2 regions of the Erwinia amylovora genome follow, and region 1 is predicted to be linked to the other one. Evidence: predicted binding sites of a transcription regulator. Region 1 holds the regulator's gene; the other holds the start of a gene.

Region 1 (7,197 bases):
GATATGCCACACGTCAGCCGTGACGCCTCACTGCGTAACGCCCTGTTGGAGATGACGCAGAAAAACATGGGGATGACGGTCATTTGTGACGCTGCGATGCAAATCGGAGGTATCTTCACCGATGGTGATTTACGCCGCATCTTCGATATGGGCATTGATATTCAGCACGCCAGTATTGAAAGTGTCATGACGCCAGGCGGCATTCGCGTGCGGCCTGGTACGCTGGCGGTGGATGCACTGAATCTGATGCAAACCAGGAATATCACCTGCGTCATGGTTGCCGAGAACAATCGGCTACTTGGCGTGATCCATATGCATGACATGCTGCGCGCTGGCGTAGTTTAATCAAGGAAGCGAACCATAATGAGTCACCCAGCAACCACCGTTGACACCTGCTACGGCCCGGTAAACCAACAGGTAATCACCAAAGCACAGGATATCAAACTGTTGATCTGTGACGTGGACGGCGTGATGTCGGACGGCGTGGTCTATCAAGGCAATAACGGTGAAGAGCTTAAAGGCTTCAACGTGCGTGATGGCTACGGTATTCGCTGCCTGCTGACATCCGGGACAGAAGTAGCAATTATTACCGGCCGCAAAGCGAAACTGCTGGAGGACCGCTGCATCACGCTTGGTATTACGCATCTTTATCAAGGGCAGTCAGATAAGGTTTTGGCCTTCCGGGAACTTCTGGATAAACTGGCACTCGGTGCTCACCAGGTGGCCTACATTGGCGATGACCTGATTGACTGGCCAGTCATGGCACAAGTCGGTTTGAGCGTAACCGTCGCCGATGCGCATCCCATACTGCTGCCCCGTGCTGACTACGTGACGCGCATCGCTGGCGGGCGCGGTGCGGTGCGCGAAATATGTGACCTGATATTAATTGCACAGGGTAAGTTTGAAACGGCTACAGGGCAGTCTGTATGAGTAAAACAAGACGCTGGATAACACTGATACTGGCGGTTATCGCCATAGTGTTGATCGGTTGGAATCTGACGGACAGTGATAACGGTAAAGGGGCGGTCACCAGCAATGATACTGAACCCACTTATATGAGCGATAATTCACGTACGCTGGTGTATAGCCCGACAGGCTCCATTAGCTATAAGCTGGTTTCTGACAAAGCGACCTATTACGCTACCGATGCGGTGAGCTGGTTTGACAACCCGGTGATGACAACATACGACGATAGCAAGGCTGCGTCCTGGACGGTACGTGCAGATAAAGCCAGGCTCACCAACGATCGAATGTTGTATCTCTATGGGCATGTGCAGGTAGACAGCCTGACTCAGGATGCACAGCTTGAGCGGATCAAAACGGACAACGCACAGGTCAACCTGACCACCCAGGACGTCACATCGGAGGATCGGGTAAACCTTTACGGCCGGAGCTTTAACTCTACCGGCATGAAGATGCGTGGGAATTTGCGGAACAAAACTGCCGAGTTGATTGAAAAGGTCAAAACATCTTATGAAATTCAAAATGAACAATAAAAGCTTAAAGTTACTGACAGCCGGCCTGCTGCTGGCCAGTAGCGTTCCGGCATTCGCGCTGACCGGCGACTCCAATAAACCCGTTAATGTTGATTCAGAAAACCAGGCGCTGGATATGCAGGGTAATGTGGCAACCTTCACCGGCAACGTGTTGGTCACTCAGGGCAGCATCAAAATTACGGCGGATAAGGTGGTCGTGACCCGTCCGGGCGGCGATAGCAAAAAAACCATTGTCGATGCCTATGGCAATCTTGCAACGTTCTACCAAATGCAGGATAACGGTAAACCGGTTCAGGGCCACGCTGAGAAAATGCGTTACGAGCTGGCGAACGATCGGGTCGAGTTAACCGGGAACGCCTATCTCGAACAGCTTGACAGTAATGTAAAAGGCGATCGCATTACCTATCTGGTAAAAGAACAAAAAATGCAGGCTTACGGCAACACCGGCAAACGCGTTACTACCGTGCTGGTGCCGTCACAGCTGCAAGATAAAGACCCTTCGTCAAACGGCCAGAAGAAGAGTAACTAACGAATATGGCAACCTTAATTGCAGAAAACCTGGCGAAAGCCTACAAAGGTCGTCGGGTGGTTGAAGATGTCAGCCTGCAGGTTAAGTCCGGCGAAATCGTTGGTCTGCTTGGCCCTAACGGGGCGGGCAAAACAACGACATTTTATATGGTCGTAGGGATTGTGCCGCGCGATGCGGGGCGCATCGTGATCGATGAAGAAGACATCAGTATATTGCCGTTACACGCGCGCGCGCGCCGGGGGATTGGCTACTTGCCACAGGAAGCCTCTATTTTCCGTCGCCTGAGCGTTTACGACAATTTGATGGCGGTATTGCAGATCCGTAACGATCTCACCAGCGAACAGCGCGAAGACCGTGCCAATGAGCTACTGGCAGAATTTCATATCGCGCATCTGCGTGATAGCCTGGGACAGGCCCTATCCGGGGGCGAACGCCGCCGCGTGGAAATTGCCCGCGCGCTGGCAGCCAATCCAAAATTTATCCTGTTGGATGAGCCTTTCGCCGGGGTTGACCCCATCTCCGTGATTGATATAAAAAAAATAATCGAACATCTGCGCGACAGCGGCCTTGGCGTCTTGATCACCGACCATAACGTCCGTGAAACGCTGGCAGTCTGCGAACGCGCCTACATTGTCAGTCAGGGGCATTTAATCGCCCACGGTACCCCAGAAGCGATCCTGGCCGATGAACAAGTGAAGCGTGTCTATTTAGGCGAAGAGTTCAGACTCTGATAAGGTGTTCACCTTAGGTATGATTTCTGGGGAATTAACATCCTGAATATGAAGCAAGGTCTACAACTCAGGCTGAGCCAACAGCTTGCCATGACGCCACAGCTGCAACAGGCCATTCGCCTGTTACAGCTCTCTACGCTTGAACTACAACAAGAAATTCAGCTGGCGCTGGAAAGTAACCCGCTGCTTGAACAGACCGATATTCATGAAGAGGTGGCCAGTCGCGAATATCAGGAAACCGAGGCGCTGGATACCCGGGAAGCACTGGAACAGAAGGACATGCCGGAAGAGCTGCCGCTGGATGCCACCTGGGATGAGATTTATACCGCCGGAACGCCCTCAGGGACCGGCACCGACTACCATGACGATGAATTGCCCGTCTATCAGGGGGAAACAACGCAGACGCTGCAGGACTATCTGATGTGGCAGGTAGAGCTGACGCCGTTTAGCGATACCGACCGGGCAATTGCAACGTCGATTGTCGATGCCGTAGATAATACCGGCTATCTGACGGTTTCACTGGAGGAAATCCTCGACAGCATGGGTAACGACGAGCTGGCACCAGAGGAAGTCGAAGCGGTACTGAAACGGGTACAGCGCTTTGACCCTGTTGGCGTCTGCGCGCGCGATCTGCGTGACTGTCTGCTGGTTCAGCTATCGCAGTTCGCTCAAGAGCATCCTTTTCTCAAAGAGGCTCGTCTGATTGTCAGCGAACATCTCGATCTGCTGGCAAACCATGATTTTCGCAGTCTGATGCGCGTCACGCGCCTTAAGGAAGAGGTGCTGAAAAGCGCCATGCAGCTGATTCAGACCCTCGACCCCAGGCCAGGTCAGTCGGTCAATACTCAGGAACCGGAGTATGTTATCCCGGACGTACTGGTACGCAAAATCAGCCATCGCTGGGCGGTAGAGCTTAATGCTGACAGCGTGCCGCGGCTAAAGATTAACCAGCATTACGCTTCTCTTGGCACAAATTCACGCAGCGATAGCGACTCGCAGTTTATCCGCAGTCACCTGCAGGAGGCGAAATGGCTGATCAAAAGTCTGGAAAGCCGTAATGATACCCTGCTAAAAGTGACCCGTTGCATCGTCGACCGACAGCAGGCTTTTTTTGAACAAGGTGAAGAGTTTATGCGCCCGATGGTACTGGCAGATATTGCCAGCGCGGTCGAGATGCATGAGTCAACTATTTCGCGCGTCACCACGCAAAAGTATCTGCACAGCCCGCGCGGTATTTTTGAACTGAAGTATTTTTTCTCCAGCCACGTCAATACCGACAGCGGGGGCGAAGCCTCATCCACGGCCATTCGTGCGCTGGTGAAAAAGTTAGTCTCGGCGGAAAACCCTGCCAAACCGCTTAGCGACAGCAAGTTAACCTCCATGCTTTCCGAACAGGGAATTATGGTCGCCAGGCGCACTGTGGCAAAATACCGAGAGTCTTTATCCATCCCGCCATCGAATCAGCGTAAACAGCTGGTTTGAACGAACAGAGAAGGAAGACACGATGCAGCTCAATATTACCGGACAACACGTTGACATCACTGAACCATTGCGCGAGTTTGTTACCACTAAATTTGCCAAACTGGAGCACTATTTTGACCGGATTAACCAGGTCTATATTGTTTTAAAAGTGGAGAAAGTGACGCAAATTGCAGATGCCACGCTGCATGTAAACGGCGGCGAGCTGCATGCCACCTCGGAAGATAAAGATATGTACGCGGCGATTGACGGCCTCATCGATAAGCTGACGCGTCAGTTGAATAAACATAAAGACAAGCTAAAACAACACTAAACTTCACTAAGCACCGGCTGGATTTTTCAGTACCGAAATCATGAGTGAGGCTGAACGCGGTTAACGGCTCGTCTTCTGTTCAAAGACGAGCCGTTACTCGATGCGGCATGTTAATCTTATGATCCAACCCTGGGAAAATGCCATGCGCCCTGCGGAAGTGAATAAGTAAGTGAAACTATGATGAACAACGATGTGAAACTGGAACTGGACTCCGTGCTAAGCGTCGCCTGCACGCGTAACGATGTACATTGCCAAAGCAAAAAACGCGCTCTGGAAATTATCAGTGAACTGGCGGCTAAACAGCTTAACCTGCCACAACAGATAATTTTCGATGCTATTCTGACGCGCGAAAGAATGGGCAGTACCGGCATCGGTAGTGGCATTGCCATCCCGCACGGCAAATTAGAAGAAGATACTTTGCGCGCCGTAGGCGTTTTTATCCGCCTGGAGAACCCCATCGCTTTTGATGCCATTGATAACCAGCCTGTGGATTTGCTGTTTGCCCTGCTGGTGCCGGCAGATCAGTGTAAAACGCACCTGCACACACTTTCTCTGGTCGCCAAACGTCTGGCAGATAAAACGGTCCTGCGTCGTTTGCGCGCGGCACAAAGTGATGAAGATCTGTATCATATCATCACTGAAGATCACCATGAGATCTAACCGATCGGTGATCTATCCATCATCATTGGCGTAATAATAAAACAATTGCAAAACGCCAAATGCAGTCAGCGATACAGACGCCGTTCACAGCACATCTCGTAGAAACACCGTCCGGCGACAGCCCGGGCAAAGCGGCTAATGCGATTGCAATTTAAAGCACAAAGGTGCAAAGCGCTAAACTGGGGGAAAAGTAAATGGTGCTGATGATCGTCAGCGGTCGTTCAGGCTCTGGAAAATCGGTGGCGCTGCGTGCCCTGGAAGATATGGGATTCTACTGCGTGGATAATCTACCCGTGGTATTGCTGCCCGATCTGGCTAACTCACTGGCAGAACGCAATATGCCTGCTGCGGTGAGTATTGACGTGCGTAACATGCCGGAATCCCCGGAGGTATTCGAACGCGCACTCACCAGCCTGCCTGACAGTTTCTCGCCGCAGCTGCTGTTTCTTGATGCCGATCGCAATACCTTGATCCGACGCTACAGCGATACCCGCCGTCTGCATCCCCTTTCCAGTAAAAATTTGTCGCTGGAAAGTGCCATTGATGAAGAAAACGTTCTGCTGGAACCGTTGCGTTCACGCGCCGATCTGATTATTGATACCTCAGAAATGTCCGTTCATGAGCTGGCAGAAATGCTGCGCACCCGCCTGCTGGGTAAGCGTGAGCGCGAACTGACAATAGTTTTCGAATCGTTTGGCTTTAAGCACGGCATTCCAATCGACGCCGATTACGTTTTTGACGTGCGCTTCCTGCCCAATCCGCACTGGGACCCGAAGCTGCGTCCGATGACCGGCCTTGACCGCCCCGTCGCCGCGTTCCTCGACCGCCATACTGAAGTTCATAACTTTATTTATCAGACGCGCAGTTATCTGGAGCTGTGGTTGCCGATGCTGGAAACGAACAATCGCAGCTATCTGACCGTCGCCATCGGCTGTACCGGTGGTAAACACCGCTCGGTATATATTGCTGAGCAACTGGCAGACTATTTCCGCTCGCGCGGTAAAAACGTTCAGTCCCGCCATCGTACGCTGGAAAAACGCAAACCATGAGCATAAAGCAGACCGTTGAGATTAAAAACAAGCTGGGTATGCACGCCCGCCCGGCGATGAAGCTGTTTGAGTTAGTACAAAGTTTTGATGCCGAAGTGCTGCTACGCAATGAAAGCGGCACAGAAGCCGAAGCCAGCAGCGTTATTGCCCTGCTGATGCTGGATTCTGCTAAAGGCGGCCATATTGAGGTGGAGGCCAGCGGCCCCGAGGAAGAGAAAGCGCTGGCGGCGGTCATCGACCTGTTTAATGCCGGTTTTGATGAAGACTGAGCCAGGGATCAAGGCCGACAACTGACAGCCGGCTTTCTCCTCGCTACCGCCTGTTTGCCACACGGGGGTTAATTTTCACTGCAACTTATGTTCACGCAGAAAGCCTTCCCCGCCTAACTGACGCATTTGGCGTAAAATCCATTGCTGCCGCTGGCGCAAGTAGGCAGACGGCGCATCAGCCCTGAAATGAAGCGGAGCAGGCAGAACCGCCGCCAGCAATGCCGCTTCAGAACGGGTCAGACGGCTGGCAGGTTTATGAAAGTAGCGCTGCGCTGCCTGCTCAACGCCAAAAACCCCTTTTCCCATTTCAGCAACGTTAAGATAAACGGTGAGGATCCGCCGCTTGGTCCAGACAGACTCTATGCCCAGGGTTAATCCGGCTTCCAGCCCTTTGCGTACCCAGCTGCGCCCGTCCCAGAGGAAAACATTTTTAGCCGTCTGCTGCGATAACGTCGAGGCGCCACGCATCTTCTTTTTCTCGCCATCGCTGTCCAGCACCGACTGGATTGCCGCAAGATCAAATCCCCAGTGAGTGGGATACTTTTGATCTTCAGCGGCGATCACCGCCAGCGCCATCCACGGTGATATATCCGGCATGTCAACCCAGTCCGAGTGGGCGACATAGCTGAAGTCGCCGCTAAACCATGCCGCCAACTGCCGCTCAACCATCA
Region 2 (7,197 bases), 700 kb from region 1:
CCCGGGCAAATGCTGGGGCTGTGTGGCCCCACCGGATCGGGGAAAAGTACTTTACTCAGTCTGATCCAGCGCCATTTTGATATTGAACAAGGGGATATTCGTTATCATGCCATCCCACTGCCGCAGTTGCGTCTTGACGCCTGGCGCAGCAGGTTAGCGGTGGTAAGCCAAACCCCGTTCCTGTTCTCTGACAGCGTGGCAAACAATATTGCTTTAGGTCGTCCTGCTGCCACGCAGAGCGAGATTGAGTATGCGGCGCAACTGGCTAACGTGCACGAAGATATACTGCGCTTGCCACAGGGCTACCAGACGGAAGTCGGTGAACGCGGGGTAATGCTTTCCGGCGGGCAAAAACAGCGTATTTCCATCGCGCGTGCGCTGCTGCTGAATACAGAAATTCTGCTGCTGGATGATGCCCTTTCTGCGGTGGACGGTCGTACTGAACAGCACATTTTACACAATTTGCGGCGCTGGGGAGAAGGACGCACGGTGATTATCAGCGCTCATCGTCTTTCGGCATTGTCCGAAGCCAGTGAAATTCTGGTATTGCAGCATGGTGCAGCAGTCCAGCGCGGTGACCATGAACAGCTGCTTGCCACTGAAGGCTGGTATGGTGAAATGTATCGCTATCAGCAGCTGGAAGCGGCGTTAGATGAAGATAACATCGTACAGGGAGTGCCACATGGCTAATAACACCCGGCTATGGCCGACGATCAAGCGGCTGCTTTACTACGGTGCGCCGTGGCGGAAATCACTTGGCCTGGCCGTATTGATGTTGTGGATTGCCGCAGCGGCAGAAGTGCTCGGGCCGGTGCTGATCAGCTTTTTTATCGACCAATTGGTGGCGAAACATCGTATGCCTTTGGGGCTGGCGGCTGGGCTGATAACCAGCTACCTGTTGCTACAGCTGCTGGCCGCTATACTACATTACTGGCAGGCGCTGCGGTTTAACCAGGCCGCGGTTGGCGTGGTACAGCGTTTACGCACCGAGGTTATGGATGCCGCTTTGCGCCAACCGTTAAGCGCTTTTGACAATCAACCGGTCGGGCAAATTATCTCGCGGGTAACCAACGATACAGAAGTGGTGCGCGATCTGTATGTCACCGTGGTAGCTACCGTGCTGCGCAGTGCTGCGCTGGTCGGTGCGATGCTGGTGGCAATGTTCAGTCTGGACTGGCGCATGGCGCTGGTGGCAGTGGCCATTTTTCCGGCAGTGCTAACTGTGATGCTGATATATCAGCGTTGCAGCACGCCTGTTGTGCGTCGGGTGCGCAGTTATCTGGCCGAAATCAATAATGGTTTTAATGAAGTGATTAGCGGCATGAGTGTGATCCAGCAGTTTCGTCAGCAGGCCCGTTTTGGCGAACGTATGGGCGAGGCCAGCCGCTCGCACTATCTGGCGCGCATGCAGACGTTACGCCTGGACGGCTTCCTGCTGCGGCCGCTGCTCAGCCTGTTTTCCGCGCTGATCCTCTGCGGGCTGATGATGCTTTATGGTTTTTCATCTGCAGGAACCATTGAAGTCGGCGTGCTTTACGCCTTTATCAGCTATCTTGGCCGGCTCAACGAGCCTCTGATTGAACTGACCACCCAACAATCGATGCTGCAACAGGCGGTGGTGGCAGGTGAGCGAATTTTCGAGCTGATGGATGCGCCCCACCAGCCTTATGGTAATGATATCCAGCCGCTCAGTGGGGGCAGCATCGACATTCGCGACCTGACGTTTGCTTATCGCGGCGGTCGTCCGGTGCTGACGGATATCAATTTGTCGGTGCCGCCGCGGCATTTCGTTGCGCTGGTAGGGCACACCGGCAGCGGTAAAAGCACGCTTGCCAGCCTGCTGATGGGCTACTACCCGTTGAGCGACGGTGAAATCCTGCTTGATAACAGACCGCTTTCCTCACTCAGCCATGCCGCACTACGCAACAGCGTGGCAATGGTTCAGCAGGACCCGGTGGTACTGGCTGATACGTTTTTCGCCAATATCACTTTAGGAAGAGAGATCAGAGAGGATGTGGTTTGGGATGTGCTGGAGACGGTGCAGCTGGCGGCGCTTGCGCGCTCCATGCCTGAGGGTATTCATACCCGATTGGGGGAGCAGGGTAACTCTCTTTCAGTTGGACAGAAGCAGCTGTTAGCACTGGCCCGAGTGCTGATCTCGACGCCTAAAATACTTATCCTCGATGAAGCTACGGCGAATATCGACTCCGGTACCGAGCAAACGGTCCAGCAAGCGCTGCGTGCGGTTCGTCAGCGCACTACGCTGGTCGTCATCGCCCATCGACTATCGACGATCACCGAAGCGGATACCATCCTGGTGCTGCATCGCGGACAGGTGGTTGAACGCGGCAATCATCAGCAGCTTTTGGCAGCCCGCGGACGCTACTGGCAGATGTATCGGTTGCAGCTGGCAGGCGTGCAGCTTGCGGTGTCATAAGAGTCCGGCAGTAATAATTACGCTGCTGCACCAAATTCAGGCGAGAAAACCGCCGTCGGTAGAAGGAATGCATCATTTTAGTGCGCTATGAACTATTTTGGTGCATTTCTCTTGCCCCTTTCACCCATTCCTCATTTTCGTCCAAATGCAGTCTTAGCCAGTTTTCAGCCCGACATTGACTGATTACATGAAATCTTCATTTTATTAAATATGGCACAGCCTTTGCTTAATAAATGTATGTTGCTGACACAGCCATATTTTAACCCTGGGGGATCGTATGAAGCTGGTTACCGTGGTAATCAAACCGTTCAAGCTGGAAGACGTGCGCGAAGCGCTGTCGTCTATCGGCATTCAGGGACTCACCGTCACTGAAGTCAAAGGCTTTGGCCGTCAGAAAGGGCATGCGGAGCTGTATCGCGGTGCCGAATACAGCGTGAACTTCCTGCCAAAAGTAAAAATTGATATCGCTATTGCGGACGACCAGCTTGATGAGGTTGTGGATGTTATCAGCAAGGCGGCCTACACCGGAAAAATAGGTGACGGGAAGATTTTCGTTGCAGAACTGCAGCGCATCATCCGTATCCGTACCGGTGAAACTGACGAAGCCGCACTGTAATCCGGGGCTAAGAATAGATGGAATGGGATAAAATGAAAAAAATTGCTAACTTCTGCCTCGCCGGGGCCACCTTTTTACCGTCGCTGGCTATGGCTGCCGCACCCGCAGTCGCCGACAAAGCGGATAACGCCTTTATGATGATCTGTACTGCTCTGGTACTGTTCATGACTATTCCTGGCATTGCACTTTTTTATGGCGGTCTGATCCGTGCCAAGAACGTGCTGTCAATGCTGACTCAGGTTGCCATGACTTTTGCGTTGGTGTGCGTATTGTGGATGGTCTACGGTTATTCTCTGGCCTTCAGCGAGGGCAACGCATTCTTTGGTAGCTTTAACTGGGCGATGCTAAAAAATATCGCACCTGGGGCGCTGATGGGGTCTTTCTATCAGTATATTCATATCGCTTTCCAGGCGTCCTTTGCCTGTATCACCGTCGGTTTGATTGTCGGCGCTGTAGCTGAGCGGATCCGTTTCTCTGCGGTGCTGATCTTCGTGGTTATCTGGTTGACCTTTGCCTACCTGCCCATTGCCCATATGGTGTGGGCCGGCGGTTTCCTCGCTCAGGATGGCGCGCTGGATTTTGCCGGGGGGACTGTGGTTCATATCAACGCCGCCGTTGCCGGTTTGGTCGGGGCTTATCTGGTGGGTAAACGTGCCGGCTTCGGCAAAGAAGCCTTTAAACCGCATAATCTGCCGATGGTCTTTACCGGAACGGCAATCCTTTACTTTGGCTGGTTTGGCTTTAACGCCGGCTCCGCCAGCGCGGCTAATGAAATTGCCGCTCTTGCTTTCCTCAACACGGTTATCGCGACCGCTGGTGCGATGCTAAGCTGGACCTTCGGCGAGTGGGCGCTGCGCGGTAAGCCATCACTGCTGGGCGTCAGTTCCGGTGCTATCGCTGGCCTGGTTGCCATTACTCCTGCATGTGGATACGTCGGGGTTGGTGGCGCGTTAATTATTGGTGTGATCGGCGGGCTGGCTGGCCTGTGGGGGGTAACCATCTTGAAAAAATGGCTGCGTGTTGATGACCCCTGTGATGTGTTCGGCGTGCACGGCGTGTGCGGCATCGTTGGTTGCATCCTGACCGGTGTCTTCGCGTCGTCTTCACTGGGCGGAACGGGCTATGCCGAAGGTGTGACCATGAGCCATCAGGTCTGGGTACAACTGTTCAGCGTTGGGCTGACTATCGTCTGGACTGCGGTGGTGGCTTTCGTCGGCTTCAAAGTGGCGGATATAGTCGTCGGACTGCGTGTTCCGGAAGAGCAGGAACGCGAAGGTTTGGATGTCAACAGCCACGGCGAGAATGCTTATAACAATTAGTCTTTGGCATGAAAAGCGAAAGTCACCGATCAAGCGGGCCATTCAAGGCCCGCTTTTTTTATGCGACCATGGCATCAAGAGTTCTGACGTATGACGCCTTCCTGGACGGTGGAAGCCACCAAACTGCCCTGCTGATTGTAGAACTCACCGTGCACAAAGCCGCGGGCGCCAGAGGCGGAAGTGCTTTCAACGCTGTAAAGCAGCCATTCATTGAGATCGAACGAACGGTGGAACCACATCGAATGGTCGATGGTGGCAACCTGCATGCCTGGTTCAAGAAACCCCTTACCGTGTGGCTGCAGCGCTACGGGAAGGAGATTGTAATCTGAAGCATAGCCCAGCAAATATTGATGGATACGTTTGTCGGGGGGCAGGGGGCCGTTCGCGCGTATCCAGCTATAGCGCAGCGGCTTACTGACGTGGCCTTGCAACGGATTATGGAACTCAACCGGGCGGATTTCAAACGGTCTCTCGGCTAAGAACTTATTACGGGCTTTTTCGGGGATAAGCTGCACCATTTTGCGGATAATATCTGACTCGGATGGCAGTGCATCAGGCCCCGGGACCTCGGGCATCGTTTTTTGGTGCTCAAAACCACTCTCATAGCCCTGGAATGAGGCGGTCATATAAAAGATCGGCTGACCATTTTGCACTGCCTTCACCCGGCGGGCGCTAAGACTTTGCCCGTCACGCAAATTTTCCACATCATAGATAATGGTTTTCTGACTGTCGCCAGGACGCAAAAAATAGCTGTGAAATGAGTGGGTGACGCGATCCTGCGGCACCGTTTGTTTGGCGGCGTACAGCGCCTGGCCTACCACCTGGCCGCCAAAAACCTGTCGCAGACCAAGATCTTCACTCTGTCCGCGAAACAGGCCTTCTTCCAGCTTTTCCAGATCCAGCAGGATTAACAGATTATGCAATGCCTGACTCATACCCGGTTCCTCAATATGTTTTATGACTGCAGTGTGCGAAATCTGACCAGATGGTCTCAACGACCGGTTGTACGACCTGTTCAAATACGGCCTGAATATGAAAATAGCGATATACAGGAAAAAATCAGCAACTTGTGCCAGTATTAAACTCACCAAAGTAGTCAAAATTGGCCAATCAGTGGCAATGTTTTGCCGTAAGCACTGAGTTTAAGGAGAAATGATTAATGAAAATCTGGCAAGTATTAAGTGGCGCAGCGCTGGCCGTTGCAATCTCGGGTTGTGCCGATAAAAGCACAAATGTGCCAACTCCTACACTGGGATCTCAGGTCACCGGGCAGTCATCGACGCTGAGAATGCCTAATGTTAGCGGTACGGCATGGATCCGTCAAAAAGTCGCTCTGCCGCCCAACGCGGTACTGACGGTCACCCTTTCTGATGCCTCATTGGCTGACGCACCGTCTAAAATCCTGGCGCAGCGGGTAGTGCGCACAGAAGGGGCACAGGCACCTTTCCGCTTTACCCTGCCGTTCAATCCCGCAGACATTAAGCCAAATGCGCGCATTCTGTTAAGTGCGGCAGTGATGGTAGATGGCAAGTTGCTGTTTATTACCGATACGGTGAAGCAGGTGGTCACCAGCGGCGGCACGCGCCAGGATTTGACGCTGGTTCCGGTCCCCTCAGTCGCCATCCCGACGCAAAGTGGAGCGGCTAACACTGTACCTTTAACGTCACCTACTCAGATTACCCCATCATCCAGCGTTCCGGCTGCGACATCGCTTTAATGACAGCGCCCCGCAAGGGGCGTTACAAACGTTGCCAGCGGTAGCGCTGCAGACAGATTTTCCCCTCCAGAGAAACTTCTATGTTTTCGCTCAACAGCGCCAGGCGCTGCCTGACAAAAACATCCCCAGCCAACGAGATTTCCCCTTTACGATTTATTACCCGATGCCAGGGAAGTTTACTGCCTTCAGGCAATCTTTTCAGTACCCCACCGACCTGGCGAGCAGCGCGGGGTGAACCGGCCAGCAGGGCGACGTCACCGTATGTTACCACCGAGCCATGAGGAATGGCGGCGATGATTTGCCAGATTCGTTGTTGGAAGTTGTCAGATTTCAAACTCATGATGCTCCATGGCGGGGAATAAAATTGCAAATTGAGCAAGAAAACAACGGTTATCAGGAGGTAGCTTGCAATTGGTAAGGGCATCATTGATAATGCCTGCGCTCTGATTAATCAGGGCGTTCAATGGGGGCCCTGTTGGTTCTCCCGCAACGCTAATTTGTGAACTCGGTCAGGTCCGGAAGGAAGCAGCCGTAACAGACGACGCGTGTGCCGGGATGTAGCTGGCAGGGCCCCCACCCAATTCTGCCTTAGCCAGCTCTTTGCCTTCTTTATTCTGCTTCTCAACACCTTTTACGTTTTTAACGGACAAACTTCCAGACAGCGACCGGTACTTTGTCGTACAGCTTATTCATGGTTAGTTCAGCAAGACGGTGATCGGCGGCTGAATAAAATACAGCCAGTTCATCATCAGATAATTCGTACTTGTTCTTTTCAATCACGCGTTCAAGTGTATCGATTGAACGACAACGCCTGAGGCGCATCAGGTAGTCAGTTTTCGTTAGAAGTTTGTCAGTCATTATTAAACCGTAAAAAGAGTTATGGGCTGCTAAATGAATGGCTGGACTGGATCTGGCTCATTACGCATTCTTTAGCAAAAATGTTAAACAATCGCTTCGCTGATTTTTGCCAGCGTTGTAAGTCAAGATTGTTGACACCGTAATTGCTGAAAAGCATAAAGGTGTCGTCCAGATACTCATCAATTTGACTTATCAGATCGCTGTCTTCGATATGCTTGATTTTGTAATTCATTGTGAATGCTGCAATGTG

What was found. Region 1 encodes sigma-54, which starts transcription at its own class of promoters, with help from an activator protein. Its sites were predicted from a motif close to GTTGGCACANNTTTCGCTNT; they were not measured.
Positions count from the first base shown of each region.
Region 2: a site for sigma-54 is predicted at 2,647-2,666, ahead of glnK (P-II family nitrogen regulator). Genes of this name have one in related genera too.

Region 1 is NZ_CP066796.1:375,725-382,921, reverse strand. Features, by position in the region: gene kdsD (arabinose-5-phosphate isomerase KdsD) at 1-345, shown strand, start outside; gene kdsC (3-deoxy-manno-octulosonate-8-phosphatase KdsC) at 364-930, shown strand; gene lptC (LPS export ABC transporter periplasmic protein LptC) at 927-1,496, shown strand; gene lptA (lipopolysaccharide ABC transporter substrate-binding protein LptA) at 1,474-2,025, shown strand; gene lptB (LPS export ABC transporter ATP-binding protein) at 2,031-2,756, shown strand; gene rpoN (RNA polymerase factor sigma-54) at 2,805-4,238, shown strand; gene hpf (ribosome hibernation promoting factor) at 4,261-4,548, shown strand; gene ptsN (PTS IIA-like nitrogen regulatory protein PtsN) at 4,726-5,208, shown strand; gene rapZ (RNase adapter RapZ) at 5,403-6,257, shown strand; gene npr (PTS phosphocarrier protein NPr) at 6,254-6,526, shown strand; gene mtgA (monofunctional biosynthetic peptidoglycan transglycosylase) at 6,602-7,197, opposite strand, start outside.
Region 2 is NZ_CP066796.1:1,077,308-1,084,504, forward strand. Features, by position in the region: gene JGC47_RS04965 (SmdA family multidrug ABC transporter permease/ATP-binding protein) at 1-690, shown strand, start outside; gene JGC47_RS04970 (SmdB family multidrug efflux ABC transporter permease/ATP-binding protein) at 683-2,437, shown strand; gene glnK (P-II family nitrogen regulator) at 2,715-3,053, shown strand; gene amtB (ammonium transporter AmtB) at 3,071-4,372, shown strand; gene tesB (acyl-CoA thioesterase II) at 4,447-5,307, opposite strand; gene JGC47_RS04990 (YbaY family lipoprotein) at 5,532-6,089, shown strand; gene JGC47_RS04995 (MGMT family protein) at 6,112-6,429, opposite strand; RNA gene ffs (signal recognition particle sRNA small type) at 6,563-6,659, shown strand; gene JGC47_RS05005 (HHA domain-containing protein) at 6,729-6,947, opposite strand; gene tomB (Hha toxicity modulator TomB) at 6,967-7,197, opposite strand, start outside.